DNA from 4 places in the Streptomyces yerevanensis genome. Region 1 is predicted to be linked to each of the others. Evidence: riboswitches for the same ligand, from Rfam matches in the RefSeq annotation. Region 1 holds a riboswitch; each other region holds the start of a gene.
What was found. Region 1 has a riboswitch for cyclic di-AMP ahead of OP79_RS46230 (C40 family peptidase). Riboswitches for the same ligand answer to the same signal wherever they lie in the genome.
Positions count from the first base shown of each region.

Region 1 (7,072 bases):
CGAGAGCCTGACCGCGGACGCGGACGACTTCGCCGACCGGGCGAGCCGTACACAGGAGCGGATCGACCTCAAGGCCCAGCAGGAGGCCGAGAAGAAACGGGCGGCGGCGGAGGCGGCGCGCAAGGAGCGGCTGCGTCCGAAGTTCGCGCTGCCGGTCGAGCAGCGCGGGCTCAGCGCCTACTACGGCCAGGCCGGCATCAACTGGATGTCCGTGCACTCGGGCATCGACTTCCCCGTCTCGTACGGCACGACGGTGATGGCCGCGACCGACGGCGTCGTCCGTACGGAGTGGAACAGCGCGTACGGGAACATGGCGATCGTGACCGCGAAGGACGGTACGGAGACGTGGTACTGCCACCTCTCCACCTACAAGGTCGCTTCCGGGACCGAGGTGAAGGCCGGCGACCCGATCGCGTTCTCCGGCAACTCCGGCAACTCGACGGGCCCGCACCTCCACTTCGAGGTACGCCCGGGCGGCGGCAGCGCGATCGACCCTCTGCCGTGGCTCCGCAGCCACGGCCTCAACCCGACGTAACCGACCCGCCCCGCCGCGGGCCGCCAAGCCCCGCAGGGCTACAGCTTCTGCACCGGCGCGTATCGCAGCAGCAGCCGCTTCGGCTTGGTGTCCCCGAAGTCGATCGTCGCCTCCGCGTTCGACCCCGTGCCCTTCACGCCGACCACCGTGCCGAGCCCGAACTGGTCGTGGGTGACCCGGTCCCCCACCGCCAGCGACACCACCGGCTTCTCCGTGGCCCCGCCCCGCCGCGTCGCGAAGCCGGAGGCGCCCGAGGCCGCCGACCGCGAGCGGGAGGACGACAGAGAGGCCGCCACGCCCGCCGCAGGGCCGGAGGCCACCGCTCCCATGGAACCCGTCCGCTTCCACTCCAGATGTGTGTCCGGGATCTCCTCCAGGAATCGGGACGGCGGGTTGTACGAGGGCTGCCCCCAGGCGCTGCGCATCGAGGACCGCGTCAGATACAGCCGCTCCCGCGCGCGCGTGATACCGACGTACGCGAGTCGCCGCTCCTCTTCCAGCTCCTTGGTCTGGCCGAGGGCGCGCATGTGTGGGAAGACGCCGTCCTCCATGCCGGTCAGGAACACCACGGGGAATTCGAGGCCCTTGGCGGTGTGGAGGGTCATCAGCGTTATGACGCCGGAGCCGTCCTCTTCCTCGTCCGGGATCTGGTCGGAGTCGGCGACGAGCGCGACCCGCTCCAGGAAGTCGGAGAGCCCGCCCGACGCCTCGCCCTCACCGGCCTCCTGCTCGAACTCCAGGGCCACGGCGGCGAGTTCCTGGAGGTTCTCGATGCGGGTCTCGTCCTGTGGGTCGGTGGAGGCCTGCAACTCGGCCAGGTAGCCGGTGCGTTCGAAGATCGCTTCCAGGACGGTCGCTGGGCCCGCGCCCGACTCGACGACGGTCCGCAGGTCCTCCATCAGCGTGTTGAACCGCTTGACGGCGTTCGTCGAGCGGGCCGCCATGCCATACGCCTCGTCGACGCGGCGCAGCGCCTGCGAGAAGCTGATCTTCTCCCGCGAGGCGAGTGCGTCGATCATCGCCTCGGCCCGGTCGCCGATGCCTCGCTTGGGGACATTGAGAATCCGCCTCAGCGGTACGGAGTCCTCCGGGTTGGCGAGAACTCTCAAGTACGCGAGGACGTCCCGGACTTCCTTGCGCTCGTAGAAGCGGACGCCGCCGACGACCTTGTAGGGCAGGCCGACGCGGATGAAGACTTCCTCGAAGACACGGGACTGGGCGTTCGTACGGTAGAAGACGGCGACGTCGCCCGCCTTCGCCTCACCGGCGTCCGTCAACCGGTCGATCTCGTCGGCGATGAACTGCGCCTCGTCGTGCTCCGTGTCGGCGACGTAGCCCGTGATGCGCGCGCCCGTGCCCGCGTTGGTCCACAGGTTCTTGGGGCGGCGGCTTTCGTTGCGCTCGATGACCGCGTTGGCTGCGGTGAGGATCGTCTGGGTGGAGCGGTAGTTCTGCTCCAGGAGGATCGTCTTCGCGTCCGGGTAATCCTCCTCGAACTGGAGGATGTTGCGGATGGTAGCGCCGCGGAAGGCGTAGATGGACTGGTCGGCGTCGCCCACGACGCACAGCTCGCCCGGGTCGTCCTCGGGGCCGGAGGGCCCGACCAGCTCACGCACCAGCGCGTACTGCGCGTGGTTCGTGTCCTGGTACTCGTCCACGAGCACGTGGCGGAAGCGGCGGCGGTAGTGCTCGGCGACGTCAGGGAAGGCCCGGAAGAGATTGACCGTGGTCATGATCAGGTCGTCGAAGTCGAGGGCGTTGGCCTCGCGCAGCCGCGACTGGTACATCGCGTAGGCCTGGGCGAGGGTCTTCTCGAAGCCGTCGGAGGCCTGGGCGGCGAAGTCCTCCTCGTCGATCAGCTCGTTCTTCAGGTTCGAGATCTTGGCGCTGAACGACTTGGGCGGGAAGCGCTTCGGGTCGAGATCCAGGTCGCGGCAGACCAGGGCCATGAGGCGCTTGCTGTCGGCGGCGTCGTAGATCGAGAACGAGGACGTGAAGCCGAGCTTCTTCGACTCCCGGCGCAGGATGCGGACGCACGCGCTGTGGAAGGTCATCACCCACATCGCGTTCGCGCGCGGGCCGACGAGGTGCTCGACGCGTTCCTTCATCTCGCCCGCGGCCTTGTTGGTGAAGGTGATCGCGAGGATCTGGCCCGGATGCACATTCCGCTCGCCGAGCAGGTACGCGATCCGGTGTGTGAGCACACGGGTCTTGCCGGAGCCGGCGCCGGCCACGATGAGCAGGGGGGAGCCGGAGTGCACGACCGCCGCGCGCTGGTTGTCGTTCAGCCCCTCCAGGAGCGTGGCCGCGTCCACGTGGGGGCGCGGGGCGCCATCGCGGTAGTAGGCCTCCCGGTCCGGCGGCACGTCGAACTTCCCGCCGAACAGATCGTCCGGAACCTGTTCCGGCACGTGCTCGTCCTCGGGCGGCGGCGGGGGTTCTTCCTCGTGGTCCCGCGAGGGCTTGAGGTCCGCCAGGAAGCTGTCATCAAAGAGGCTGCTCATCGCTCTCCGAGTCTAGGCTCCCCCACCGACACCTCGCCGCCGCCCTGAGAACTCGGCCGGTACGACCCTGCCGGGAGCCTGCCGGGATTTCTCTCACCCTCCAGGACCGTCCCGTCACGGTCGGCGACGGATCATGGCACCTGAGGCTAAGGTCACGAAAACGTATCGGACAATTCGCTCATCAACCTTCACAAGAGCCACACGAGTTGGTTAGCTTTCGCAGTGGGCCGCTCGACCCCCACCGGCGAACGTCGCCGGGCCGTGCGGCTCCCGCCGAGTCCGGAACGCCCTCGTGGCCGCCCGGAGCCGGGGACCCACCGACCTTTGGGGTGAATCGGTCCAACTCCCTCAGGGGACAAGGACCGTAGGGCAAACCTTCCGAAGCACACGCCCGAACCCGACAGCTAACTCGGTAGGCGGAGCACGGAAGGAGTCGCCTTCGTGGCGCCACACCGCAAAGCGCGGTCGTCCAGTCCCAAGGGCATACGTACCCCTGCCCTCGCCACCGCCGCTCTCACCTCGGTGGCTCTCCTGTCGCAGACCGCGAACGCTTCGCCCTCCGCGGAGCCGCAGCCCAGCCTCGACGAAGTCCAGAAGAAGGTCGACGACCTCTACCAGCAGGCGGAGACGGCGACCGAGAAGTACAACGGCGCCAAGGAGAAGAGCAGCAAGCAGCGCAAGAAGGCCGACAACCTCCTTGACGAGGTGGCCTCGCGCACGCAGAAGCTCAACGAGGCGCGCGAGGAGCTCGGTACGTTCGCCGCCGCGCAGTACCGCACGGGCGCCGCCGCCCCTGACACCGCGTCTCTGCTGCTCGCGGACAACCCGCAGGACTACTTCGACCAGAACCAGCTGATGGACCGGCTGACCAGCCGTCAGCAGCAGGCCGTCGAGGACTACGCGACGCAGCAGTCCGAGATGACGCAGCGGCGTCAGGAGGCCTCCGAGAGCCTTCAGTCGCTCACCAAGACCGAGAACACCCTGAAGTCGTCCAAGGCGGATGTTCAGCGCAAGCTCGCCGAGGCGCGTCAGTTGCTCTCGCGGCTGACCACCGAGGAGAAGGCGCGGCTCGCGGCGATCGAGCGGGAGAAGCGGGAGGAGGCCCAGCGCAAGGCGGAGGAGCTGGCGCGGCAGCAGCAGGCCGCGGAGGAACAGCGCCGCCAACAGCAGCAGGCCCAGCAGACTCCCGCGCCCTCCACCGGCGCGGGGACCTCGACCGGCACGGGCAGCTCCGCGGGCACCTCGACCGCCAAGGGCGAGAAGGCGCTCGCCTTCGCCCGTTCCCAGACCGGCAAGCCGTACGTCTGGGGCGCGTCAGGACCCGACTCCTACGACTGCTCCGGCCTCACCCAGGCCGCCTGGAAGGCCGCCGGCGTCACCCTCCCGCGCACCACCTGGGACCAGGTCAAGATCGGCACCCAGGTCTCGGTCGCCAGCGCCCAGCCCGGCGACCTCGTCTTCTTCTACGACGACATCAGCCACGTCGGCCTCTACCTCGGCGACGGCATGATGATCCACGCCCCGAAGCCGGGTGCGTACGTCCGCGAGGAGTCGATCTACTACATGCCGATCCACAGCGTGGTCCGCCCGGCATGAGGCACGCGCGCGTGGACCCCTTTTTGGGATGCACGCGCGCGTGAGCCCTTTTTGGGGCTCTTCAAGGGGCGGTTCTTACGGCTCTCCAAGGCCCGTCAGGTCCAGAGCACCGCGATGAAGACGTTCGCGATGGTCAGCCCGCCCACCAGCCCGAACAGGCCCTTCTCCACCTTCTCCTCGTCCCGCTTCACATACACGAGGCCCAGGATCACGATCAGCAACGCCAGCTTGACGCCGATCTTGATGTTGTTGACCGTCTGGTCGTCGGCCTGGTTGAGGCCGACCAGGATCACGCCCGTGACGAGCATCGTGAACGCGCCGTGGAGCATCGCGGGCCCGAAGCGGGCCGTGCCCTCGCCCATCGCCTTCATCTGGGTGAGGAAGCCGCCGAGGAGTGCGGCGATACCGATGATGTGCAGGCCGACGAAGAGATGGATGAGTACGTCCATGAAGCCGGAGCTTAATCGGGGGCTCGTGTACGGCCTCACACCGCCCCGCGCCCCTGGGCGGAGCCCGTACTGCGGAGACTGACGGACCCCGACAGACGCTGACGGACCCATAGCACCGCCGCGCCGCCCGGTCCTCCACAACCCCCGCATCGATCAACGCCCCGCGCCAACTCGACGGCACCAGGCCGGGATCACGGTCACATACGGTCACCGCACGGCTCAGTCCCGACAGTTCCGTACATGGCGTCACCAAGCCCGCCCTCTCAGGTTTAGCGTCCCTCCCCAGGTGACCGGCTCCCCACCGCCGCCCGGGCCAGGGGCGGCAGCCGGGCATCACCGCCGAGAAGATCCGGCGGCGGCCCGCTCCCCCTGTGCGGGCCGCCGCCGGACGCCAGGGGCGTCATCGCTCCGCGGTCGTACGGAAGTTCCCCTTCGGGAAGGAAGTGTGTCCAGGTGGCAGCGCACCGCAAGCCAAGACAGCGCTCGCTCGGCGGCAATACGGCCCGCACAGCCTTCACGATCGCGCTCGCGGGCGCGGCGAGTGCTACCTCCTTCGACGGGGCGGGGCACGCCGAGCCGCGGCTGACACCGGATCAGGTGAGAGCGAAGGTCGACAAGCTGTACCAGGAGGCGGAGGTCGCCACCGAGAAGTACAACGGGGCGAAGGAGAAGGCCGACAAGGCGGAGGACCGGGTGGACTCCCTCCAGGACGAGGCCGCCCGCCGGACGGAGCGGCTCAACTCCGAGCGGGACGCGCTGGGTTCGGTGGCCGCCGCGCAGTACCGGGACGGTGGCCTCGACCCCGCGCTGCGGCTCATCCTCTCCTCGGACCCCGATCAGTACCTGGACGAGGCCGCGTTCGCCGAACGCGCCGGCAGCCGACAGGCCTCGGCAGTTTCGCGCGTACGCGGCCAACTGCGCGAGATCGAGCAGCTGCGCGGGGCCGCCCATGTCGAGCTGGCCTCGCTCAAGTCCCAGCAGGCGGCGCTGAACCGGCACAAGAAGACGGTCACCGGAAAGCTGGGCGAAGCCCGGCGGCTCCTGTCCCGCCTGACGGACGAACAGCGCGCCCGGATCGGCGCGGACGACGCCGCCACGGCCCGCGCCTCACGCTCCGCCCCGCGGGATGCGGGCTCGACCGCCGCGGCTCCCAACTCCCGGGCTGCGGCTGCGATTTCGTACGCGTACGACAAGCTCGGCAGCCCGTACGTATGGGGCGCCACCGGCCCCGACGCCTTCGACTGCTCGGGCCTCATGCAGGCCGCGTACCGCTCCGCGGGGATCTCGCTGCCTCGCACGACGTATGCCCAGATCGACGCCGGCCAGCGCATCCCCCGCTCCGAACTCCGCCCCGGTGACCTGGTGTTCTTCTACTCCAGCATCAGCCATGTGGGCCTCTACGTGGGCAACGGCCAGATGATCCACGCCCCCAACCCTTCGGCCCCGGTCCGCTTGGCCCCACTGGACGAGATGCCGTTCGCGGGAGCTACGCGGGTGGTGTGATTCGCGACTGACGGTCAGACCAGCCGTCGTGCCGTTGCCCACCGGGTCAGCTCGTGGCGGTTCGACAGCTGGAGCTTTCTGAGGACCGCCGAGACGTGGGACTCCACCGTCTTCACCGAGATGAACAGCTGCTTGGCGATCTCCTTGTAGGCGTAGCCGCGGGCGATGAGGCGGAGAACTTCGCGCTCGCGCTGGGTGAGGCGGTCGAGGTCCTCGTCGATGGGCGGGGCATCGGTGGAGGCGAAGGCGTCGAGGACGAAGCCGGCCAGGCGCGGGGAGAAGACCGCGTCGCCGTCCTGGACGCGGAAGACGGAGTCGACGAGGTCCGTGCCGGTGATGGTCTTCGTCACATAGCCCCGCGCACCGCCCCGGATGACGCCGATGACGTCCTCGGCGGCGTCGGAGACGGACAGCGCGAGGAACCGTACGGGCTGCTCGGCATCCGCCATCAACGCGGCGCAGCGGCGCAGGACTTCGACACCGCC
Region 1 is NZ_JNWJ01000101.1:4,522-11,593, reverse strand. Features, by position in the region: gene OP79_RS46240 (M23 family metallopeptidase) at 1-535, shown strand, start outside; gene pcrA (DNA helicase PcrA) at 574-3,039, opposite strand; cyclic di-AMP (ydaO/yuaA leader) riboswitch at 3,301-3,473, shown strand; gene OP79_RS46230 (C40 family peptidase) at 3,481-4,635, shown strand; gene OP79_RS46225 (hypothetical protein) at 4,731-5,084, opposite strand; gene OP79_RS46220 (C40 family peptidase) at 5,538-6,587, shown strand; gene OP79_RS46215 (LuxR C-terminal-related transcriptional regulator) at 6,602-7,072, opposite strand, start outside.

Region 2 (7,072 bases), on a different contig from region 1:
CCCGGGCGTACGACTGAGCCTCGAGGTCCCGGTGTCGCGGCTCCCGAAGGCGCTCGGTCTCCTCGCCGACGCCCTCAGGGCGCCCGCCTTCGAGGACAGCGAGGTCGAACGGCTCGTCCGCAACCGGCTCGACGAGATTCCGCACGAGACCGCCAACCCGGCCCGCCGCGCCGCCAAGGAGCTCTCCAAGGAGCTCTTCCCGGCGACCTCGCGCATGTCGCGCCCGCGCCAGGGCACCGAGGAGACGGTCGCGACCATCGACTCGGCGGCGGTACGCGCCTTCTACGAGAAGCACGTACGCCCCGCGACGGCCACCGCGGTCGTCGTCGGCGACCTCACCGGTGTCGACCTCGACGCGCTGCTCGGCGACACGCTCGGCGCCTGGACCGGCTCGCCGGCCGAGGCTCGTCCGGTGCCTCCGGTGACCGCCGACGACACCGGCCGCGTGGTCATCGTCGACCGCCCCGGAGCCGTCCAGACACAGCTGCTCATCGGCCGCGTCGGAGCCGACCGGCACGACCGTGTGTGGCCCGCCCAGGTGCTCGGCACGTACTGCCTGGGCGGCACCCTCACCTCACGCCTTGACCGCGTCCTGCGCGAGGAAAAGGGCTACACCTACGGTGTGCGGGCGTTCGGCCAGGTACTGCGCTCCGCCCCGGACGGCACCGGCGCCGCGATGCTCGCCATCAGTGGCTCCATCGACACGCCGAACACCGGCCCGGCGCTCGACGACCTCTGGAAGGTGCTGCGCACGCTCGCGGCCGAGGGCCTGACGGACGCCGAGCGCGACATCGCCGTACAGAACCTGGTGGGCGTGGCGCCGCTCAAGTACGAGACCGCGGCCGCCGTCGCCGGCACGCTCGCCGACCAGGTCGAGCAGTACCTGCCGGACGACTTCCAGGCGACGCTGTACCGCCAACTCGCAGCGACGGGCACCGTGGAGGCCACCGCGGCCGCCGTGAGCGCCTTCCCGGTGGACCGTCTGGTGACCGTCCTCGTCGGGGACGCCGCCCAGATCGAGGAGCCCGTCAAAGCCCTCGGGATCGGTGAAGTGAGCGTGGTCGCGGCCGAGTAGAGCCGCTGCACATCCTGGGGACCCTGGAGGCTGATGAGCCTTCAGGGTCCCTCTTTGTCCATATTGATTGGTTTGGTTGGGAGTTGATATGGAGGTTGTGTGTCTGCGCTGTGGCGTGCGCTACAAAAACCGTCATCCGTTTGTTGTTTGAGAGACGGCACGCTTAGCGTCGGTCCGGCTGTTCGTCAGGCACTGCGCCGCACCCGCGGCACCGGACAGTCATCGCCGAGTCCCCGTACGGCGCGAGCCAGGGGAGCCGGGGACCCATCGCAGTCCCTGGGGTGAATCGGGCACCCTCCTGGAGGGAGCCCGTAGGAGACCTTCCTGCTCCGAACCCGTCAGCTAACCCGGTAGGCGAGAAGGAAGGAAAGGACCAGCCACTTCATGGCGTTCACCCGCGCCACCGGGAAGCACCGTCGCCCGAGCCGTACGAAGCGCACGTCCTCCTCAAGGGCCGTGGGCGTCGCGACGCTCGCCACCACCGGTGTCATCGGCACCCTGGCCGCCCCGGCGTTCGCCGGCCCGTCCTCGGTCAAGCAGACAGGGCTGACGCAGGCCGTCACCATGGGCGACTCGGTCGCCGACCAGATCGACGCCCAGGCCCACGCCCAGCAGCAGGCCGCCGAGGAGGCCGCCGCCCGCAAGGCTGCCGAGGAAGCCGCGCAGAAGCGCGCCGCCGAGGAGAAGGCCCGGGCCGAGGCGAAGGCCAAGGCGGAGCGCGAGGCCAAGGAGCGCGCCGCCCGCGAGGCCGAGCGCAAGCGCCTGCTCAACGCCTACGTCTCGCCGATCAGCGACTCGTACGTCTCCACCGGCTACAAGGCCGGCGGCTCCGTCTGGTCCTCCGGCAGCCACACCGGCATCGACTTCCACGCCGCCAGCGGTACCACCGTCCGCGCCGTGGGTGCCGGCACCGTCGTCGAGGCCGGCTTCGAGGGCTCGTACGGCAACCAGGTCGTCATCAAGATGAACGACGGCACGTACACGCAGTACGCACACATGTCGTCCCTCTCCGTCTCCGTCGGCCAGAGCGTCACCCCGGGCCAGCAGATAGGCCTCTCCGGGGCGACCGGCAACGTCACCGGAGCACACCTCCACTTCGAGGCGCGTACGTCCCAGGAGTACGGCTCGGACATGGACCCCCTCGCCTACCTCCGCTCGCACGGCGTGGACGTCTGACGACTCGGACTCACCACACCGCTTCCGAAGGCGCACCGCTCCCGAAGGCCCCGGCTCACCGAGCTGGGGCCTTCGCGCATGCCGACGGGACGACTGCCTGTTCTGCGTCACTATGTGTCCAAAAAATAGCTGTGGATTCCGGTCCGCCATCGGAATTTCCGGCTCTCTGCAATAGAGTCACTGAACTGGCGTCAATCAACCGCGTTTCGCGGGGATTAAGGCGGAGGTCGGGTCATGCGTATTCCCGCGCACTCGGTATGCACGGCGATCCGTGACGACATCGTCGCGGGTGTCTACGAACGCGGCAGCCGGCTCACCGAGGAACTGCTCGCGCGTCGCTACGGCGTCTCGCGGGTCCCCGTGCGGGAGGCGCTGCGCACGCTGGAGGCGGAAGGTTTCGTCGTCACCCGCCGGCACGCGGGCGCCTGCGTCGCGGAACCCACCGAACAGGAGGCCGCCGACCTGCTGGAGATGCGCATGCTCCTGGAGCCGCTGGGCGCCGCGCGCGCCGCGCAGAGGCGTACGGAGGCGCACCTCAAGGTGCTGCGAGGCCTGGTCAGGCTGGGGCAGGAGCGGTCCAGGAGGGGCCAGAGCGAGGATCTGCGCTCGCTGGGCGGCTGGTTCCACGAGACGCTCGCACAGGCCTCCGGTAGCCCCGCGCTGACCTCGATGCTCACCCAGCTGCGGCACAAGATCGCCTGGATGTACTCGGTCGAGGCGCCTGCCAACCCCGCCGAGTCCTGGTCGGAGCACGGCGGCATCGTGGACGCCGTCGCGCGCGGAGACAGCGAGCGGGCCCGGGCGATCACGGCGCTGCACACCGAGCGGGCGACGACCGCACACCGGCTGCGCTTCCCCGAACGAGGTGATCGCGTGGAGCGCGTGAGAACTTCGCAACATCCCGTAAACACGGCGAGCCTGCGGCATTAACAGTGGCGCCGTATACAAAGGGGGAGTAATTCGCGGGGGATTATTTTCGCTGCCCGCAACCTGGAATTAAAAAGGGCCCGCCCGGCATTCCGGGCGAGCCCTTTTGGTGTGCGTGTGGATGGCGTCTTTGGAACGACCACTACCGCAACCATCAATTGAGGAACCACGACGGCGATCAACCAGGTCCGCGAGAGCGGCGCCGGTTTAGGTGCATCACACAGTCTCGGGCAGCTCCTCCAGGCCCTCCGCGACCAGCTTGGCCAGGCGGTCGAGCGCGGCGTCCGCGCCCTCGGCGTCGGAGGCCAGGACGATCTCCTCGCCGCCCTTGGCGCCCAGGCCGAGCACCGCGAGCATGGACGCGGCGTTGACGGGGCTGCCGTCCGCCTTGGCGATCGTCACGGGGACGCCGGCGGCCGTGGCCGCGCGGACGAAGATGGAGGCGGGGCGGGCGTGGAGGCCCTCGGCCCAGCCGACGTTGACGCGGCGCTCAGCCATGTGATGCTGCCCTTCAGGTGTTCTCGGGTTGTCTAGACCACTATTCCATACCGTGAAGCGCCCCCGAGCGGGTGTCGAGCCCGTCGGAGGCCAGGAGCCCGTGCGGGGGCCCGAGTCGGGTCCCCGGACTGCCTCGCGCCATTGTCGGACACGAGCCGTACTCTGGGGCCCATGCAGACCTCGTCGGACCGGCACGAGTATCCCGCCCACTGGGAGGCCGACGTCGTGCTGCGCGACGGCGGCACCGCGCGCATCCGGCCGATCACGGCCGACGACGCCGACCGCCTGGTCAGCTTCTACGAGCAGGTGTCCGACGAGTCGAAGTACTACCGCTTCTTCGCGCCGTACCCGCGCCTGTCCGCCAAGGATGTCCACCGCTTCACGCACCACGACTTTGTGGACCGGGTGGGACTCGCGGCCACGGTCGGCGGCGAGTTCATCGCCACCGTACGCTACGACCGCATCGACGCCGAGGGGCTGCCCGCCTCGTCTCCCGCCGACGAGGCCGAGGTCGCCTTCCTCGTGCAGGACGCCCATCAGGGCCGCGGTGTGGCCTCCGCGCTGCTGGAGCACATCGCCGCGGTGGCCCGCGAGCGCGGCATCCGCCGGTTCGCCGCCGAGGTGCTGCCCGCCAACAACAAGATGATCAAGGTGTTCACGGACGCCGGCTACCAGCAGAAGCGCAGCTTCGAAGACGGCGTCGTACGCCTGGAGTTCGACCTGGAGCCCACCGACCGTTCACGCGCGGTGCAGTGGGCCCGAGAGCAGCGGGCCGAGGGTCGATCCGTGGCGCGGCTCCTCGCGCCCGGTTCGGTCGCCGTCATCGGAGCAGGCCGCGCGCCCGGGGGAGTGGGACGCAGCGTCCTCGACAACCTCCGCGACGCCGGGTTCGGTGGACGTCTGTACGCGGTGAACAAGGCCCTTCAGGAGAAGGAACTCGGCGGAGTCGCGGCGTACCGCTCGATCCGCGACATCCCCGACCCCGTCGATCTCGCCGTGGTCGCCGTTCCCACCGAGCACGTCCCCCAGGCCGTCGCCGACTGCGGTGAGCACGGCGTGCAAGGACTCGTCGTGATCTCCGCGGGGTACGCCGAGAGCGGCTCCGAAGGGCGGGAGCGTCAGCGTGAACTCGTGCGCCACGCGCGCGCGTACGGCATGCGCATCATCGGACCCAACGCCTTCGGGGTCATCAACACCGCACCGGATGTACGGCTCAACGCCTCGCTCGCGCCCGAGATGCCACGGGCCGGACGCATCGGTCTGTTCGCGCAGTCCGGTGCCATCGGGATCGCGCTGCTGTCCCGACTGCAGCGGCGCGGCGGCGGCGTCACGGGCGTGACCGGGGTGTCGACGTTCATCTCCTCGGGCAACCGCGCGGATGTGTCCGGCAACGACGTACTGCAGTACTGGTACGACGACCCCGACACCGATGTCGCGCTGATGTACCTCGAATCCATCGGCAACCCACGGAAGTTCACGCGCCTCGCGCGGCGCACCGCCGCGGCCAAGCCGCTCGTCGTCGTGCAGGGCGCGCGGCACGGCGGGGCCGCACCTCCCGGACATGCCGTACGGGCCACGCGGCTGCCGCACGCGACCGTCTCCGCGCTGCTGAGGCAGGCCGGGGTCATCCGGGTGGACACGATCACCGAGCTCGTCGACGCCGGGTTGCTGCTGGCACGCCAGCCCCTCCCCGCCGGGCCCCGTGTGGCGATCCTCGGGAACTCCGAGTCGCTGGGGCTGCTCACGTACGACGCCTGTCTCGCCGAAGGGCTTCGGCCCTTGCCGCCGCTGGATCTGACCACGGCGGCATCCGCGGACGATTTCCATGCGGCCCTCTCGCACGCACTGGCCGATGACGCCTGTGACGCCGTCGTGGTCACCGCCATACCGGCGGTCGGTGAGACATCGCCTGCCGACGCCGCCCTCGCCGAGGCGCTTCGCTCGGCCGCGGCGGCGTCCCCGGCCAAGCCGGTCCTCGTGGTCCACGTGGAACTCGGCGGGCTCGCCGAAGCCCTCTCCGCCGCCACCAGCACCGCGCCCCACGCCTTCGAGCCCCAGGTACCCCCGCCCGCCGAACGCCCTACGGCGCAGGCCCCCGCGGACGAATCCCGTCTCATCCCCGCCTACCCCGCGGCCGAACGCGCCGTCCGCGCCCTTGCCGAAGCCGTCAGGTACGGGCAGTGGCGCCGGGACGCCGCCGAGCCCGGTCGGGTGCCCGAGTTCGAGGACATCGACGAGAAGGGGGCCGTCGAGCAGATCGACGCTCTGCTGGCGAAGGGCGACCCGGCCGGGCTCACGCTCGGCCCCGGCGACACCTGCGCGCTGCTCGGCCGGTACGGCATCGACGTACGCCGTGCCCTGCCCGCGCCGACGCCCGACGAGGCCGCTCTGGCGGCGGAGCGCTCCGGCTACCCTGTGGCGCTGAAGGCCACGGCCCCGCACCTGCGGCACCGCGCCGACCTGGGCGGCGTACGACTGGATCTGGCGGACGAGGAGCAACTGCGGCGGGCGTACGCCGAATTGACCGAGCTCTTCGGGAAGCCCGCCGAGCTACGCCCGGTGGTGCAGAGCATGGCGCCCCGCGGCGTCGACACCGTCGTCCGCGCGGTGATCGACCCGGCAGCCGGAGCGGTGCTCTCGTTCGGGCTCGCAGGAGCCGCCTCGGAGCTGCTCGGAGACACCGCGCACAGGCTGATTCCGGTCACCGACCGGGATGCGGCCTCCCTGGTCCGGTCGATCCGGACGGCACCGCTCCTCTTCGGCTGGCGGGGCTCGGCACCGGCGGACACGGCGGCGCTGGAGGAACTGCTGTTGCGCCTGTCGCGCCTTGTGGACGACCACCCGGAGGTCGTCTCCGTCACCCTGGAGCCCGTGGTCGTCGCCCCACGCGGGCTGACCGCGCTCGGCGCCTCCGTGCGGCTCGCGCCCCCGCCCGCCCGAGACGACCTCGGTCCGCGCACGCTTCCTGTGTACTGAGCGGTGCCTCGCAGTCAGTGCGCCCCCGTAGGATGGGCGGCATGGCCAAGACCAGTACATCGACCCAGGGGCTGCGATCGGCGATCGAGCGCAGCGGCTACTACCCGGCCCTCGTGGCCGAGGCGGTGGAGGCCGCTGTCGGCGGCGAGGCCATCCGGTCGTTTCTGGTCCACCAGGAGACGACGTTCGACGCCAATGAGGTGCGTCGGCATGTGACGGTGCTCGTCCTCACCGACAACCGCTTCATCGTGAGCCACACCGACGAGCAGGCCGCGGACAGTACGTCACCGACGCCGTACGCGACGACATCCACCGAGTCCGTGAAGCTTGGCCGGATCTCGTCGGTCGTCCTCAGCCGGGTCGTCGCCAACCCGGAGAAGTATGTGCCCGGGACACTGCCCCGCGAGGTCGTCCTCACCA
Region 2 is NZ_JNWJ01000004.1:141,752-148,823, reverse strand. Features, by position in the region: gene OP79_RS05660 (M16 family metallopeptidase) at 1-1,075, shown strand, start outside; cyclic di-AMP (ydaO/yuaA leader) riboswitch at 1,289-1,446, shown strand; gene OP79_RS05655 (M23 family metallopeptidase) at 1,460-2,251, shown strand; gene OP79_RS05650 (GntR family transcriptional regulator) at 2,486-3,181, shown strand; gene OP79_RS05645 (HPr family phosphocarrier protein) at 3,395-3,676, opposite strand; gene OP79_RS05640 (bifunctional acetate--CoA ligase family protein/GNAT family N-acetyltransferase) at 3,848-6,652, shown strand; gene OP79_RS05635 (DUF5998 family protein) at 6,685-7,072, shown strand, end outside.
Region 2: linked by a shared signal. The riboswitch ahead of OP79_RS05655 (M23 family metallopeptidase) and the one ahead of OP79_RS46230 (C40 family peptidase) in region 1 are both predicted to bind cyclic di-AMP.

Region 3 (7,072 bases), on a different contig from region 1:
GGTGCTCCTTGCCGTACGCGCCGAGCTTCGGACCGACCTCGGGAAGGATCTTGTCCGCGGCGTCGACGAGGATGAACCGCATGTCCTCGCGCGACACGTTGGTGTAGTACTTGGCCGCGTCGCGGGCCATGTCCTCGACCTCGCCGATGGTCTCGGCGCCGGCGAAGCCACCGCCGACGAAGACGAAGGTCAGCGCCTTGCGCCGGACCTCTTCGTCGTTCGTGGAGTCCGCCTTGTCGAGCTGCTCAAGCACGTGGTTGCGCAGGCCGATGGCCTCCTCGATGCCCTTCATGCCGATGCCCTGCTCGGCGAGGCCGGGGATCGGGAAGGTGCGGGAGACCGCGCCCATGGCGATGACGAGGTAGTCGAAAGGCAGCTCGTACGCCTCACCCACGAGGGGGGCGATCGTGGCGACCTTGCGGTCCTGGTCGATGGTGGTGACCCGGCCGGTCAGAACTTCCGCCTTGGGCAGCACGCGTCGCAGCGGGACGACGACGTGCCGAGGCGAAATGCTGCCGGCGGCGGCTTCGGGGAGGAAGGGCTGGTAGGTCATGTACGACCGGGGGTCGACGACCGTGACGGTCGCCTCGCCGTAGCGCATCTTCTTCAGAATGCGCCGAGCTGCGTACAGGCCTACGTACCCACCGCCTACTACGAGGATCCTGGGACGCTCCGTGGTGCTCATGCCATCGAGTATCCACCCGTTCCAGGGGGGTAGCTCGTGCGCCCCTTCACAAGCTCCATCGCACCCTCTGCTACACTGCCCGGCTCGCATTCCCCGCCCCCTGCCTCCACAGGGGAACCATGGGGGGCTTTGAGGTGTTGTCAACACCGCGTGAGCTGCTCTTTGGGCCTGTGACCCGGCTGAACCAGTCGCTCGTTCCCCCGCCTTCCGGCACCCCGTTGACGGCCTCGCGCACGCGCTCCGGAACCCCGCACGACCTCTGGCCCGCCCCAGACGCCAAAAACCTCCCCCAGCAGGGCAGATTTCCTTGTGAAGAACTTCACGAACTTTCTCGGCGGAGTATTTCCGAGAGGGTTTCCGGGGCCCCTGGGATGCGCTCATGCGTTACCGAAACTGCTCAGGAGAGATCACCCACGGGTAGCTCAGCGGCCTACTGAAGGTCCTCTGCCGCCTTCCAGGCGATCCCGTCCAGGATGTCGTGCTCGCTCACGACGACCTCCTCCGCTCCGATCCGTTCCATGATCGTCAGGAGTACGAGGGCGCCGGCACCGATGACGTCCACGCGGCCCGGGTGCATCGAGGGGATCGCGGCGCGCTCGGCGTGGGTGGAGGTCAGGAGGGACTCGGTGATCTCGCGGACGCTGGCGTAGGGGACCCGGGAGTGGTGGATGGCGGCCGGGTCGTACGCCGGGAGGTCCTGCGCGATCGCCGACACCGTGGTGACGGAACCCGCGAGGCCGACCAGGGTGCGGGCCTCGCGCAGCGGGACGGCCTGCTCGACGAGGTCGAGGGCCGCCTCGATATCGGCGCGAATGGCGCTGATCTGAGCGGGAGTCGGCGGATCGGCGACCACTCCGTCGTGCACAAGGTGGCGTTCCGTCATGCGTACGCAGCCGATGTCGACCGAGCGTGCGCCGCGTACGTGGTCGTCGCCGACGACGAACTCGGTGGAGCCGCCGCCGATGTCCACGACCAGGTAGGGCTTGGCCAGGTCCTCCCGGCCGCTCAGTTCCTTGGTCGCGCCCGTGAAGGAGAACTCCGCCTCCTCGTCACCGGTGATGACCTCGGGCTCGACGCCCAGGATGTCCAGGACGCCCCGTACGAACTCATCCCTGTTCTCGGCGTCCCGGGACGCGGAGGTCGCCACGAAACGGACGCGCTCCGCTCCGTGCTCTTTGATGATCGCCGCGTACTCCTTGCAGGCGGCGAACGTCCGCTCCAGCGCCTCGGGCGCCAGGCGCCCCGTCCGGTCGACGCCCTGGCCGAGCCGGACGATGGTCATCCGCCGGTCCAGGTCGATGAGTTCGCCGGTCGACGGGTCCGCGTCGGCGACAAGGAGGCGGATGGAGTTCGTACCGCAGTCGATGGCGGCGACGCGGGTCACTTGACGTCCTCCTCGGACTTCCCGGACTCCCCCGAGTCGACGGGCTTGAACGCGAAGTAGCCGGACTCGCCGCTCGCGTCCACCTCCCAGCCCTCTCCCTCAGGAGGCGTCGAGGGCACCACGCACGGCCCCTTCGCCCACCATTCCGGCAGCATCGCGATCGCCTCGTCGCCCAGCGGGTTCACTCCGGGGCCCGCGGCCAGGGAGTGGCCCACGAGGACGTGCAGGCACTTCACACGGTCCGGCATGCCGCCCGCGCTCGGGAAGCCCTCCAGGACCTCGATCGCGTCGCGGCGGGCGAGGTAGTCCTCGTGCGCGGCCCGGTACGCGGCGGCCAGCTCCGGATCCGTCGTCAGGCGTTCTGTCATCTCCTTCATCACGCCGTTCGCCTCCAGCGTGCCGATCGCGGAGGCGGCCCGAGGGCACGTCAGGTAGTACGTCGTCGGGAACGGCGTACCGTCCGGCAGTCGCGGCGCCGTCTCGACCACGTCGGGCTGACCGCACGGGCAACGGTGCGCGATCGCGCGCAGACCGCGCGGCGGGCGCCCGAGCTGCTGCTTGAAGGCCTCGACGTCCGCGTCGGTGGGCTCGGTTCGCGGGGTGGGAGGCGGGGGCGTGTTCATAGTCGTCTTTCTCATCGCATTCACTGGTCGGCGCGGTCGGCCTTGTCGACCCCGTCCCAGACATTGGCGTACCAGGGGCGGGCGGCCGCACCCTGCGTCGTACGCGACTTCTTCGCCGCGTTCGGATCGATCACGATGTAGCCGGTCTCGCCCGGCTTCACGTAGTGCAGGCGCTCGCGGATCCGCTGCTCGGCGTACGCGTCGTCCTGCCAGCGTGCCTTGAGGTCGCGCAGCTGCTCGACCCGCTCACGGGCCTGCTCCCGCTCCCGCTCGTGTTCGGCGATCTCGGCACGCTGGGAGACGTACTGCCGGGTCGGATACGCGAGGGCGACGACGAGGGTGCACAGGACGAGGGCGAGGAGCGCGGCCCGCCCGGTCAGCCGGGAACGGCGGGCCTGGCGCCTGGTCTGGGAGCGGTAGACGCGCGCCGCCGTCTGCTCGCCGAGCACCCGCAGCCTGGTCGCGGTGGAGAACCGGTCCCGGTCCTTCGCGGCCATGTGACGCCTCCCCTTCAGACACGCGTACGTCCCCGCACACGGTACGGGACCGCGTACGGGGACGTAGGCAAGGAGGTGCCTACAGGTGTAGGTCAGCCCTTGAAGCGGGGGAACGCCGAACGGCCCGCGTACACCGCCGCGTCGTCGAGGATCTCCTCGATGCGCAGCAGTTGGTTGTACTTGGCGACGCGGTCCGAGCGGGCCGGGGCGCCGGTCTTGATCTGGCCGCAGTTCACCGCGACGGCGAGGTCGGCGATGGTGACGTCCTCGGTCTCGCCGGAGCGGTGGGACATCATGCACTTGAAGCCGTTGCGCTGGGCCATCTCGACGGCGTCCAGGGTCTCGGTCAGCGAGCCGATCTGGTTGACCTTGACCAGCAGGGCGTTGGCGGAGCCCTCCTCGATACCGCGGGCGAGGCGCTCCGGGTTGGTGACGAAGAGGTCGTCGCCGACGATCTGGACCTTGTCGCCGATCTTGTCGGTGATGACCTTCCAGCCGGCCCAGTCGTCCTCGAACAGCGGGTCCTCGATGGAGACGAGCGGGTACGAGGCGACGAGCTCCTCGTAGTACTCCGTCATCTCGGCGGCCGAGCGCGACTTGCCCTCGAAGAGGTACGCGCCGTCCTTGTAGAACTCGGAGGCGGCGACGTCGAGCGCGAGGGCGACCTGCTCGCCGGGCTGGTAACCGGCCTCCTTGATGGCCTCGATGATGAGGTCGAGGGCGGCGCGGTTGGACTCCAGGTTCGGGGCGAAGCCGCCCTCGTCGCCGAGGCCGGTGGACAGGCCCTTGGTCTTCAGCACCTTCTTGAGGGTGTGGTAGACCTCGGCGCCCCAGCGCAGCGCCTCGGAGAAGGACTCCGCGCCGATGGGGGCGATCATGAACTCCTGGATGTCCACGTTCGAGTCGGCGTGCGAGCCGCCGTTCAGGATGTTCATCATCGGGACCGGCAGCAGGTGCGCGTTCGGACCGCCCAGGTAACGGAACAGCGGGAGGTCGCTGGCCTCGGAGGCCGCGTGCGCGACGGCGAGGGAGACGCCGAGGATGGCGTTGGCGCCGAGCGAGCCCTTGTTGTCGGTGGCGTCCAGGTCGATCATGGCCTGGTCGATCAGCCGCTGCTCGGTGGCGTCGTAACCGACGAGCTCCGGGCCGAGCTGCTCGATGACGGCGAGGACCGCTTTCTCTACACCCTTGCCGAGGTAGCGGTTGGCGTCTCCGTCGCGGAGTTCGACAGCCTCGAAGGCGCCCGTGGAGGCGCCGGACGGAACGGCGGCACGACCCGTGCTGCCGTCGTCGAGGCCGACCTCGACCTCGACCGTGGGATTGCCTCGGGAGTCCAGGATTTCCCGGGCTACGACGACGTCGATGGACGGCACGAGCATCTCCTTCTGGGATGTGACGCGGTTACGCGGGCCGCTGGGCCCGCACAGCGCGAAGCCGCGGCGGCTCCGCGAGGACGAGCCTAACCGGCTCCGGGCGATCGGCCAGCCGTCCGCCCCGCCCATGGACCGAACCGAGAGTAAATTGTTTCCTAACGGAACAAATCCGAAGAGGGCAGAGCAGGGGGCAAGGCAGGGGCAAAAAAGTCCCGCCTCGGTGCGTACGGGGGAAGACGCACCGGGGCGGGACTGTCTGGGGGGCTCAGCTTCAGCCGAGTTGGGGCTCGGCTTCGGCTGAGCTGAGGGCTCAGCCGGCGCCGCTCTGGGGGCCGGGCTTCGGCTGAGCCGGGGACTCAGTTCAGCTGAGGTGCAGCTGCTGGCCCGGGTAGATGACGTCGGCGTTGTCGACGATGTCGTCGTTCAGCTTGTACAGCTTCTGCCAGCCGCCCTTGACCTTCTTCTCCGTGGCGATCTCGCTGAGGGTGTCACCCTTGACGACCTTGTACTCGCCGTCGCCCTTCTTGACCTTCTTGCCGGTCGGGGTGGTGACGGTCTTCTTGGCAGCCGGGCGCTCCGCGGAGCGGGAGGCGCGCTCCTCCTGGGCCGGGGCGCTCTGCTGCTGGGACTGCTGGGTGTTCTCCTGCGCGGCACCGGAGTCGGAGGAGCCGCCGCCGGTGTACCCGGCGCTCGACAGGCCCTTGCCGCAGACCGGCCAGGCGCCCTTGCCCTGGCCCGCGAGAACCTTCTCGGCGATCTCGATCTGCTGGGCCTTGGAGGCCTGGTCGGCGGTGGCGGCGTACTTCGTGCCGCCGTAGCCGGCCCAGGTGGAGGCGGAGAACTGCAGGCCGCCGTAGTAGCCGTTGCCGGTGTTGATGGACCAGTTGCCGCCCGACTCGCACTGGGCGACGGTGTCCCACTCGGAGGCGGTGGCGGCGGAGGCCGTACCCGACACCATCAGCGGGGCGGCGATGGCGGCACCGGTGACACCGGCGAGCGTGGCCATGCGGGTGGCCTTGGACGGGCGACGGTGCTTGCCCTTGCCGGAAAGCAGCATGAAGAGATCCCCTCACCGACGCCTACGAGGTGAGCTGTCGGGTTCGGGCCTGGTGAGTTGCCCGGCCGTACGGATCGCTCCGCACGACTTCACCCCAAGCCGCACCTGGTCTCAACGACCGGGCCCGGCACTTACCTTGGGTCCCCCGCTCCTGCCTACGGCGCTTTACGCGACGACTGTTCCCGTACGGACGTTGGCAGGATTCGGCGTGACGTCCGTCGGGGCCCGCTGTGGCGAGCGGTCACGACCGTAAACATGCGATCCGCCGAATTTCAAAGACGATCAGGGCCTTTGAGATCCATGTCTCACTTTCATCAAACCGGACATTCGGCCCGAACTGCCGCCACTTTTGGGCCGGTTCGGCACCTTGTCGACCGCTCAGTCTGTGCCGAGTTCAAGGCGCTGACCGGGAAGGATGAGGTTCGAGTCGGCGCCGACGGTCTGCCTGTTCGCAGCGTACAAATCGGACCATCCACCTTGGAGGTCAAGGGAGTCGGCGATCGACCAGAGACTGTCTCCGGAACGGACGGTGTACGAGCCGTCCGCCGCGTCCGCTTCGTCGCGTGAGGCACTGCCCGCGCGCGAGGCATGCCGGCCGGCGGAGTCGTCCGTACGGGAGGGTGCGGCATCCTCTTCGGCGCTGCCGCCGCGATGGCGGCCGGTGGCTGCGTCCGCGTCGCCTGTGTTTGTACTCTCACTGCCTGAATCGTCTGCGTTCTGATCGGAGTTGCCCGAGTCGCCCTTTTTTGTCGCATCTGTGGGCGAGCTGTCGGGGCTCGGCGATTCGGCGATGGGGCCACTGTCGGAATCCTGTGACGCATCAGTGGACGACTCGGATTTATCAGACGAGTCCGATTCAGAGGATGTACCGGATGAGCCGGAAGTGTCGGATGAATCATCCTTTACGGAGCCGTCACTTGACGTCTGCCCGGAATCTGAACCCGAGTCAGTGCCCGAGCCCGAGTCCACGCCCGGGTCCACGCCCGGGTCCGCTTCGGTGGACGGGGTGGGAGTGGGCGTGGGCGAGTCCTGCGCCAGGCCGGTGTCGACGTCGGCCGAGTCGGAGTTCTGCGTCAGGCCCGCGATGAGTCCGCAGGTCGCCCAGGGGCCCGTACCCCGGTCCGCGAGGATCTTCTCGGCGACGGCTATCTGCTGCGAGCGGCTGGCCAGGTCGGCGCTCATCGCGTAGTCGAGACCGCCGTACCGCTCCCACTCCTCCTGGGTCATCGAGAGTCCGCCGTACTCCCCGTTGCCGGGGTTGGCGCTCCACGAGCCGCCACTCTCGCACTCCGCGACCGCGTCCCAGGTCGTACCGCTGGCGGCACTCGCACCACTCGCTCCGAGCAGGGGGATCGCGATGGCCGATCCGGTCACCCCTGCCGCGACGAAGAGAGCGGGCGCCTGACGGGGGCGACGGTGTCGACCGTTCCCGGAGAGCATGTGATTGCCTTTC
Region 3 is NZ_JNWJ01000025.1:108,375-115,446, reverse strand. Features, by position in the region: gene OP79_RS25380 (NAD(P)/FAD-dependent oxidoreductase) at 1-685, opposite strand, end outside; gene OP79_RS25375 (Ppx/GppA phosphatase family protein) at 1,116-2,069, opposite strand; gene OP79_RS25370 (DUF501 domain-containing protein) at 2,066-2,692, opposite strand; gene OP79_RS25365 (FtsB family cell division protein) at 2,713-3,189, opposite strand; gene eno (phosphopyruvate hydratase) at 3,282-4,568, opposite strand; gene OP79_RS25355 (LysM peptidoglycan-binding domain-containing protein) at 4,924-5,619, opposite strand; cyclic di-AMP (ydaO/yuaA leader) riboswitch at 5,624-5,792, opposite strand; gene OP79_RS25350 (LysM peptidoglycan-binding domain-containing protein) at 5,998-7,072, opposite strand, start outside.
Region 3: linked by a shared signal. The riboswitch ahead of OP79_RS25355 (LysM peptidoglycan-binding domain-containing protein) and the one ahead of OP79_RS46230 (C40 family peptidase) in region 1 are both predicted to bind cyclic di-AMP.

Region 4 (7,072 bases), on a different contig from region 1:
TGATCCGGGCAGTAAAAGGTTTTCCATCACGCAGTCCGCCGTGCTGGCCGTAAACGCTATCGCCGTTTACATGAACCCGAATCCGGCACGAGCCGAGATGTCTGGCCAGACGCTCGAAACGATCCTTGGAAGTTTTGACTTCAAACTGGGCGGCAGTTCGGTCACTGTGATTCGGGCAGGTGAGGACGAGGCAGTTGGACACCTTCAGCAGTTGGAGCAAGATGCCCAAAATTCCTTCATCGAATCAGTACGCGCCCTGATCAGGGATCAAGAGGGAAGCAGCCTCGGCGAGGATTTTCTCGAAAATCTTCGTGAATCGTGCGCTCCCATTCGCGACGAGATCAGGGCAGCCGCGGAGTCCGTTGCCGAGCTGGCCGACTGGTACCAAGAGTGATGTCAGCCATTGCTGAAGTAGTCACGGAGCCATTCCATGGCCCAGGCTGCGGTCTTGTGCTGGTATTGTGCTGGTCTTGTATGGACGTGGGACAGTGTCGGATGGATCATGGCGGAACCGCGCTGTGTTGCTTGAGGAATTGCTGATATTCGCGGAGAAGTGTCTCCGTGCCTGAGGTGAGGAACCATGGATCTTCAGTCCACCATCGCCGGATTCCGCAATTTGGCCCCCTTGGGTGATCTGGAGCAGGCGTGGTGGTGGAGCCTGAACCCGGTTCTGCATTACACAGGCGCGCTCACCGCGGACGGAACGCAACTGCTCCAGATGAACACTCGAGGCGCGTACAGCGAGGACCTGTCCTATGCGGTGCTCTCCTTCACCCGCGAACATGAGCGGGAGCTTCTCCACAATGGTCGATTCCTCGGCTTCGCCGAGGGTTTCAGCGCCCCGGGCCACGCCTTCGACACAGTTGCGGTAGTTGCGCCAGAGGTCGCCCAACTGCACAAGGTCCAGAATCCGGATCTCACTCCGCTGACATACGCCGTTTTTCCCGCTTATTCATGTGAATTCTCCGGCAATGAGACCCTTGAGGAGGCTGAGTGCCGGTATTTGAAGATGCTCCCCACTGCCGACATCAAGCGGGATCCGGTGCCCTTCCTGAAGATGCGATTCGACAATCCCCGGACCGGCGGCGGCAGTACCAACCCTGGGCGTGCGCTGACCTATGAGCGGATCCTTCTGCAGGAGCTTCCGCACCTGGAGAACGCCCCCGGCGGGTTCATCGAGTTCGAGAACCGGCACGCAAAGATTTGGCGCATCGAGTGGCACGACGGCTGGTTCATCGCGGAGGAAGGCGTCGGCACACCTCGCGAGATCGGCCTTGACGAGCTCCTGGCCTTTGCCACCGCGCGGCTGGGGGACTGACGGGAGTGCTCGCTGTGGGTGGGACGTCCGCGTTGTGCAGGTCATTCGGTGTCCCGGAATGTGCGGCGGGCCCAGCGACGATGCAGGACGAGCGGATGGCGCACGACGAGCGGTGGACCGCTCGTCGCGACGGCCCGTCAGTTCTTCGGCCCCGTCGGCGCCTTGGCGCAGAGGTACGGACGGGCGAGCAGCAAGCCGGTGCCCGTGATGGCGATGCCGAAGTAGACCGGCGCCAGGTGGATGAAGTCTGTGTAGTGGATCGTGGTGTGCACCACGACCGCCGGCAGGTAGCCGGCGGATGCCGCCGCGGTCAGGGTCCAGAACACCCAGGCCTCGCCCCGCCGCCAGCCCCACGCGCTGAGCAGGATGATGGCCACCGCGGCGGACATCAGGGCGCCGCCCAGCCCCGCGCGGTCGTGGGCGACGAACGGTACAAGCCGGGGGTTCAGGGTTTCCAGGGCCTCCGCGCTGGTGCCCAGGAAGGTCAGGTCGGTCGGTACGAAGACGCCGGTCAGGCCGACCACCGAGATCACTGCTCCGCCGACGAACAGGCCTGCTCCCGTGACGATCAGCAGCAACTGGCCGGTCAGCGCCCGTCGGCGTTCCGGTTCCGGGCCCTCGGGGGTCAGGTGCCAGCGCGGTGTGTGCGGGGTCCGGCGGACCGCGGCCACGAACATCGGGAACAGTACGAGGGTGGTGGCCGTGTGCAGGGGTTCCACGAAGCCGGTGGCCAGGAAGTAGAACAAGGTGGGGAAGCCGATCGCTCCCGAGAGCAGGTACACCTCGCGGGCCCAGGGCCAGCCGCGTCTGATCCCTCCCACGGCGAGGCCGGTGTAGAGGGCGCCGATCGATGCCATCGTGCCGGCCATGGTGATCCGGTCGTGCTGGAGAAAGTGGACGAGGTGGTGGTTGGCGGCGTGCAGTTGATGCACCGTCATGCCGAGGTAGTCGCGGTCGTACCAGAGCAGTACCGGCCCGAGTGTGATCGCCGCGGCGCCGAGTCCGGCGCCCGTCATACCGAGCCCGACGAGCAGCGCCCACCACCAGGCGGGCCAGCGGCGCGGATCGCGGCCGACGTCCCGTAGCCGCGGCGCGGGCGCGGTGGGCGTGGCTGCCTCGGTGACCCGTGCGAACCAGCCGGGTCCGGCCTCGATGAGCACCCCTGGCCGGGCGAGTACGACGGCGCCCGGCTCCTCGAGTGCGGCGGCCGCGGCGGTGACCGACGGGTCGGACACATGGACCACGTGCGGGTCGTCGCCGCTGGTGAACCCGTCGACGTACGGCTTGAGGGCGGCCTCGGCCTCCGGGTCACAGGCGCGGACGACCAGCGGGATCGAGCGGTCGGCAGCGGCCTCGCGTACGGTCTCCACGTCGGCAGCCGAGACGGGCGCCACCTCGACGACACCGGCCCCGAGCGGGGGCATGGCCCGTACCGTTTCGCGGGCGAGCGAGGGCGGGACGGATATGCCGAGGCGGACGGTCACGGGTACGCCGGCGATCTCACCGGCGAGGCGCTCAGGCGGATGGCGGTGGCCGAACCCCCGGGCGATCAGCCGTGCGCCGGCGGGGCGGGAGCCGATCGAGGCCAGCAGCCGCAGTGCGGTTCGCTGCGAACGGCGACGGCCGAGGACGGCAGCGGCCGCGCCGCGCAGCGGGTGATACGTCCAGTCCGGCATCAGTCGCTCTTGCCCTCGCTCTTCGTCGCGGTCACCGGGGCGCCGGGCGCGGTCCAGCCGAGCACCGGCGTCATGGAACGCAGCGTCGCCCGCGTCGGCGCAAGCCGGGCGGCCGTGTCGCGCAGCAGCACCGCGGGCGGCCACGACAACTGGCCGATTGCGCCGAGCCGGGCGGAGCGGCGCGTGATGGCCTGGGTTCGCGGGCGGCGCAGCAGGTCGTACGAGCGGAGTGCGGCGGCCACGTCCGGGGTGCCGTCGAGGCAGTGGGCGAGGGTGACCGCGTCCTCCAGCGCCTGGCACGCGCCCTGGCCCAGATTGGGGGTCATGGCATGAGCCGCGTCGCCCAGCAGCGCGACGCGGCCGTGGACGAAGGAGGGCAGCGGCGGCAGGTCGTAGAGGTCGTGTCGGAGCACCGCGTCCGCGGGGACGGCGGCCAGCAGGGCGGGGACGGGATCCGGCCAGGACCCGAACCTGCGCAGCAGTTCGGCGTACTCGGACTCGGACGTGCCGGAGGCCGCTCCCTCCGGCAGCGACGCGGTCGCGAAGCAGTACATCCGCCCACCCGGCAGCGTTGTGTAGCCGAACCTCTCCCCGCGGCCCCAGGTCGCCGCGCCCTCGGAGGGCGGCTCGGCGAGGGGCTCGGTGACCATGCGCCAGGCCGGGTAGCCGACGTACCGGGGGGCGGCCGCGTCAGGCCACAGGGCGCGGCGGACCGCACTGTGCAGCCCGTCGGCGCCGACCACGACGTCGGGCCGGGACTCGCCCTCGCGGTGATCGACGACCAGGCCGTGGCCGTCGTCGCGGACCGCGGACACCTCGCTGCCCGACCGCAGCCTGTCGGCGGGCAGTGCCTCGGTGAGCACCCGCAGCAGGTCCGCGCGGTGCAGGACCACCAGGGGTTGGCCGAAGCGGCGCGCCAGCTCCGCGTTGTCCGTACGGGACAGCCAGCGGCCCCGGCGGTCGCGTACGCCGCCTGTGACCTCGACGGCGCCGAGTGCCCGGACGGCGTCGGACAGGCCGAGCGCCTCAAGCGCGTGCAGCGCGTTCGGCCACAGGGAGATGCCGGCGCCGATCTCGGTGAACTCCGGGGCACGTTCCAGGACTTCGACGCGCCAGCCCCGGCGGTGCAGGGCAATGGCCGCCGCGAGACCGCCGATTCCGCCGCCGACTATGGTCGCGGCGCGCTGCGGCATGGGTCCTCGCTCTGGTTCGGGGGCGCCGCCCCCGGTCAAGTGGCCGTCGATCCGGTGCTTGAGCGGCATGCGACGTGATGCAGGTCCGGCTGAGAAGCGCCTCATAGCAGCATGTCGACAGTCACCTGTCAACGTGCCGAGGGGCGGACCGGCAAGGGGTTCTTCAAGCCCAGCTCCGGACAGCCTCCACAGAGCGGAATGCCCGAATTACCTATATTGCCGCTTTGTTCAGGCTTGATAGTGCTTGATCGCGTGAATTGGGTCACGTTCGGGCGAATTGGGTGTTGTGGGTGCGTCTCGGCAACTTCTGCTTTGCAGAACGTAAGTTGAGGATCGCGTTCCGGAATAATCGGGCGATTTACCCCTCATTTCGACGAGTTCAAAAGGGGCTCACTGGGATTTCAGGGCTTGTTTCGGGTGTGTGCTCTCGCATACGTTCTCGGCGATCCGGGCGGAACGCCGAATCCTGCCGCCGTCCGGAACCCATCCATCCATGCGCTTCGGCAGGAGCGGGGGAACCAGGTAAGTCGCCGGTCCGGATTTCGGAACGGCTTGGGGTGAAGTCGCGCTCATCGTGCGGCCGGGCATCTCCCGCCCGAACCCGACAGCTCACCTCGCAGGCGCCGGAGAGGAATTCGCCATGTCCGCACGAGGTAAGCACCGTCGTTCGAAAGCCCGCCCCTTTGTCCGCGGTTTCGTCGCCGTGGGGACGGGTGGAGCCGCGCTCGTTCTCCCGATCATGGGGGCGACCGGCGCCGGCGCCGCCCAGCCGGCGCAGGTCACACAGGTCGCCCAGGAGGCGCAGGCCACAGTCCCGCAGGTCCAGCTCGTCACGCACAAGGTGGCTTCGGGAGAAACCCTGTCCAAGATCGCGAAAAAGCACTCCGTGAGCGGCGGTTGGAAGAAGCTGTACAAGGCCAACAGTGCCGTCATCGGTACTGACCCGGCGCGGCTTCGTCCGGGCCTCACGCTGACGGTCGGCACCAAAACCGTCCAAACGCCGGCAAACGAGGTGAAGGCGGCACCCGCGGCCACGCCCGCTGCCGAGCCCGCCGCTGAGAAGACGTACACGAACGACCTCGACGGCTGGATCAAGGAAGCGCTGGACATCATGGCCCAGAACGGGATTCCGGGCTCGTACGACGGCATCCACCGCAACGTCATGCGCGAATCGTCGGGGAACCCGCAGGCCACCAACAACTGGGACTCCAACGCCGTGGCCGGGACGCCGTCCAAGGGCCTCCTGCAGACCATCGATCCGACCTTCCAGGCCTACCACGTGCCCGGTACGTCGATGGACCCCTTCGACCCTGTCGCGAACATCGCGGCAGCCTGCAACTACGCCGCCGACAAGTACGGCTCGATCGACAACGTCAACGGCCCTTACTGATCGGGCCTGGGCAGAAGTAGCAGAGGCGCGAACAGCGATGGACCCGGACCCCGTTGGGGGTTCGGGCCCATCGCCGGTCAACCGAGCTTCGCGTTCTGCGCCTTCAGGATCGCTGCCGGGATCTTCGCGTCGCTGGGGTAGCCCTTGAAGATGGCCCCGCCGTTCACCGAGTAGTAGACGGTGACGACGTCGGCGCTGCGTACGGCCGCGCCGTGCACCGTGTGCGTGATCCCCTTGAGCGTCAACGTGCTCTTGAAGGCAAGGGATTCGTCACCTGCCGCATCGGTCTTCTCCGCGGTGACGGTGTCGTGCTTGCCGCTGTTGCCGTTCGCCTTGGCCGTGAAGCCGGCGCCGCAGGAGTCCACCGCCTTGGAGAGGCCGGCCATGGCGGACTGCGCCTTGCTCTCCTCCTCGTAGGCGTTGAGCGTTATGTAGTTGGACCCCTTGGTGAGTGTGTTGATCGACGCGTGATGGGTGAGGAAAGCCTGCGGTTCGCCCAGCGGGAGCTGGTTCATCACGTACGCCAGCGGGGCGCAGACCTCTTTGTCCAGGGTGACCTCGTCCTGGGACTTGGCGAAGGCGTACTCGGCGTCCAGGCTTGACTTCTCGACCTTGTAGCCACCGCCTATCTCCGCCTGGGTGACCATGAGCTTCGCGAGCCGCTCGGCCGGGTTCGGCCCTTTCGCCTGGGTGGCCGAGGCCTTGGGCTTGTCTTCAGCGGCAGTGGCAGCGGCAGCGTCGGTATCGGAGTCATCGCTGCCGCAGCCGGTCAGGCCGGTGAGTACGGCGACGGAGAGCACGGAGGCGGCCAGGGCGGTTCGCTTCATGGGGGGACAGGCTCCTCAGTTCCTGGTGAGTGTGGGGGAGCTAGGGAGGATAGCCGCACGTGTTCCGCGGCCGGACCTCAACAGCTCGGTTCAACCGCCCAGTTGAGGGTGTCAGGGAGGCGGAGGCCGGCAGGTCTTCGGCCGTGCGGTGTTTGATCGGGGCTCGGGGTAGGTGGAAACCGTCTTAATGACGGTGGCGAAGGTCATCTACGCAATGCAGGATGACATGTACCGGCCAAACCGGCCCGGGGTTTCTCTCGGATCACTCAAAGGACAGCACGTGCGCCGCTTCATCGCCATCGCCGCCGCAGCCGTCGGCTTGCTCGTATCCCCTCTATCCCTCCCCGCCCAGGCGGCAGAAGGGGCCATCGTGATCGACGGCAGGCACTACACCGATCTCGACTGCATCAGGCTCTCCAGCTCCGCGTCCAAGATCCAGAACTACACCGATGGCAAGATCGGATTCTGGGCCGACCCCCACTGCGAGCCGCGCCCCCGTCCGCAGGAAACCCTGCGGTCCGGCGCAACGGCCGTCATGGCGGAGGACAGCAGGCTCCGCAGCGTCGGCTACATCGGCTGACCTCAATTGTTCGTGAGTCCCCGTCAGTTCACCGACGGGGACTATGAGTTTGTGTGGTGCGATCTTTCGGGGCTGGGGTCGGTCGGCC
Region 4 is NZ_JNWJ01000007.1:153,365-160,436, forward strand. Features, by position in the region: gene OP79_RS09195 (hypothetical protein) at 1-394, shown strand, start outside; gene OP79_RS09200 (hypothetical protein) at 581-1,318, shown strand; gene OP79_RS09205 (hypothetical protein) at 1,456-2,994, opposite strand; gene OP79_RS09210 (FAD-dependent monooxygenase) at 2,994-4,256, opposite strand; cyclic di-AMP (ydaO/yuaA leader) riboswitch at 4,674-4,825, shown strand; gene OP79_RS09215 (transglycosylase SLT domain-containing protein) at 4,828-5,577, shown strand; gene OP79_RS09220 (hypothetical protein) at 5,655-6,404, opposite strand; gene OP79_RS09225 (hypothetical protein) at 6,592-6,984, shown strand.
Region 4: linked by a shared signal. The riboswitch ahead of OP79_RS09215 (transglycosylase SLT domain-containing protein) and the one ahead of OP79_RS46230 (C40 family peptidase) in region 1 are both predicted to bind cyclic di-AMP.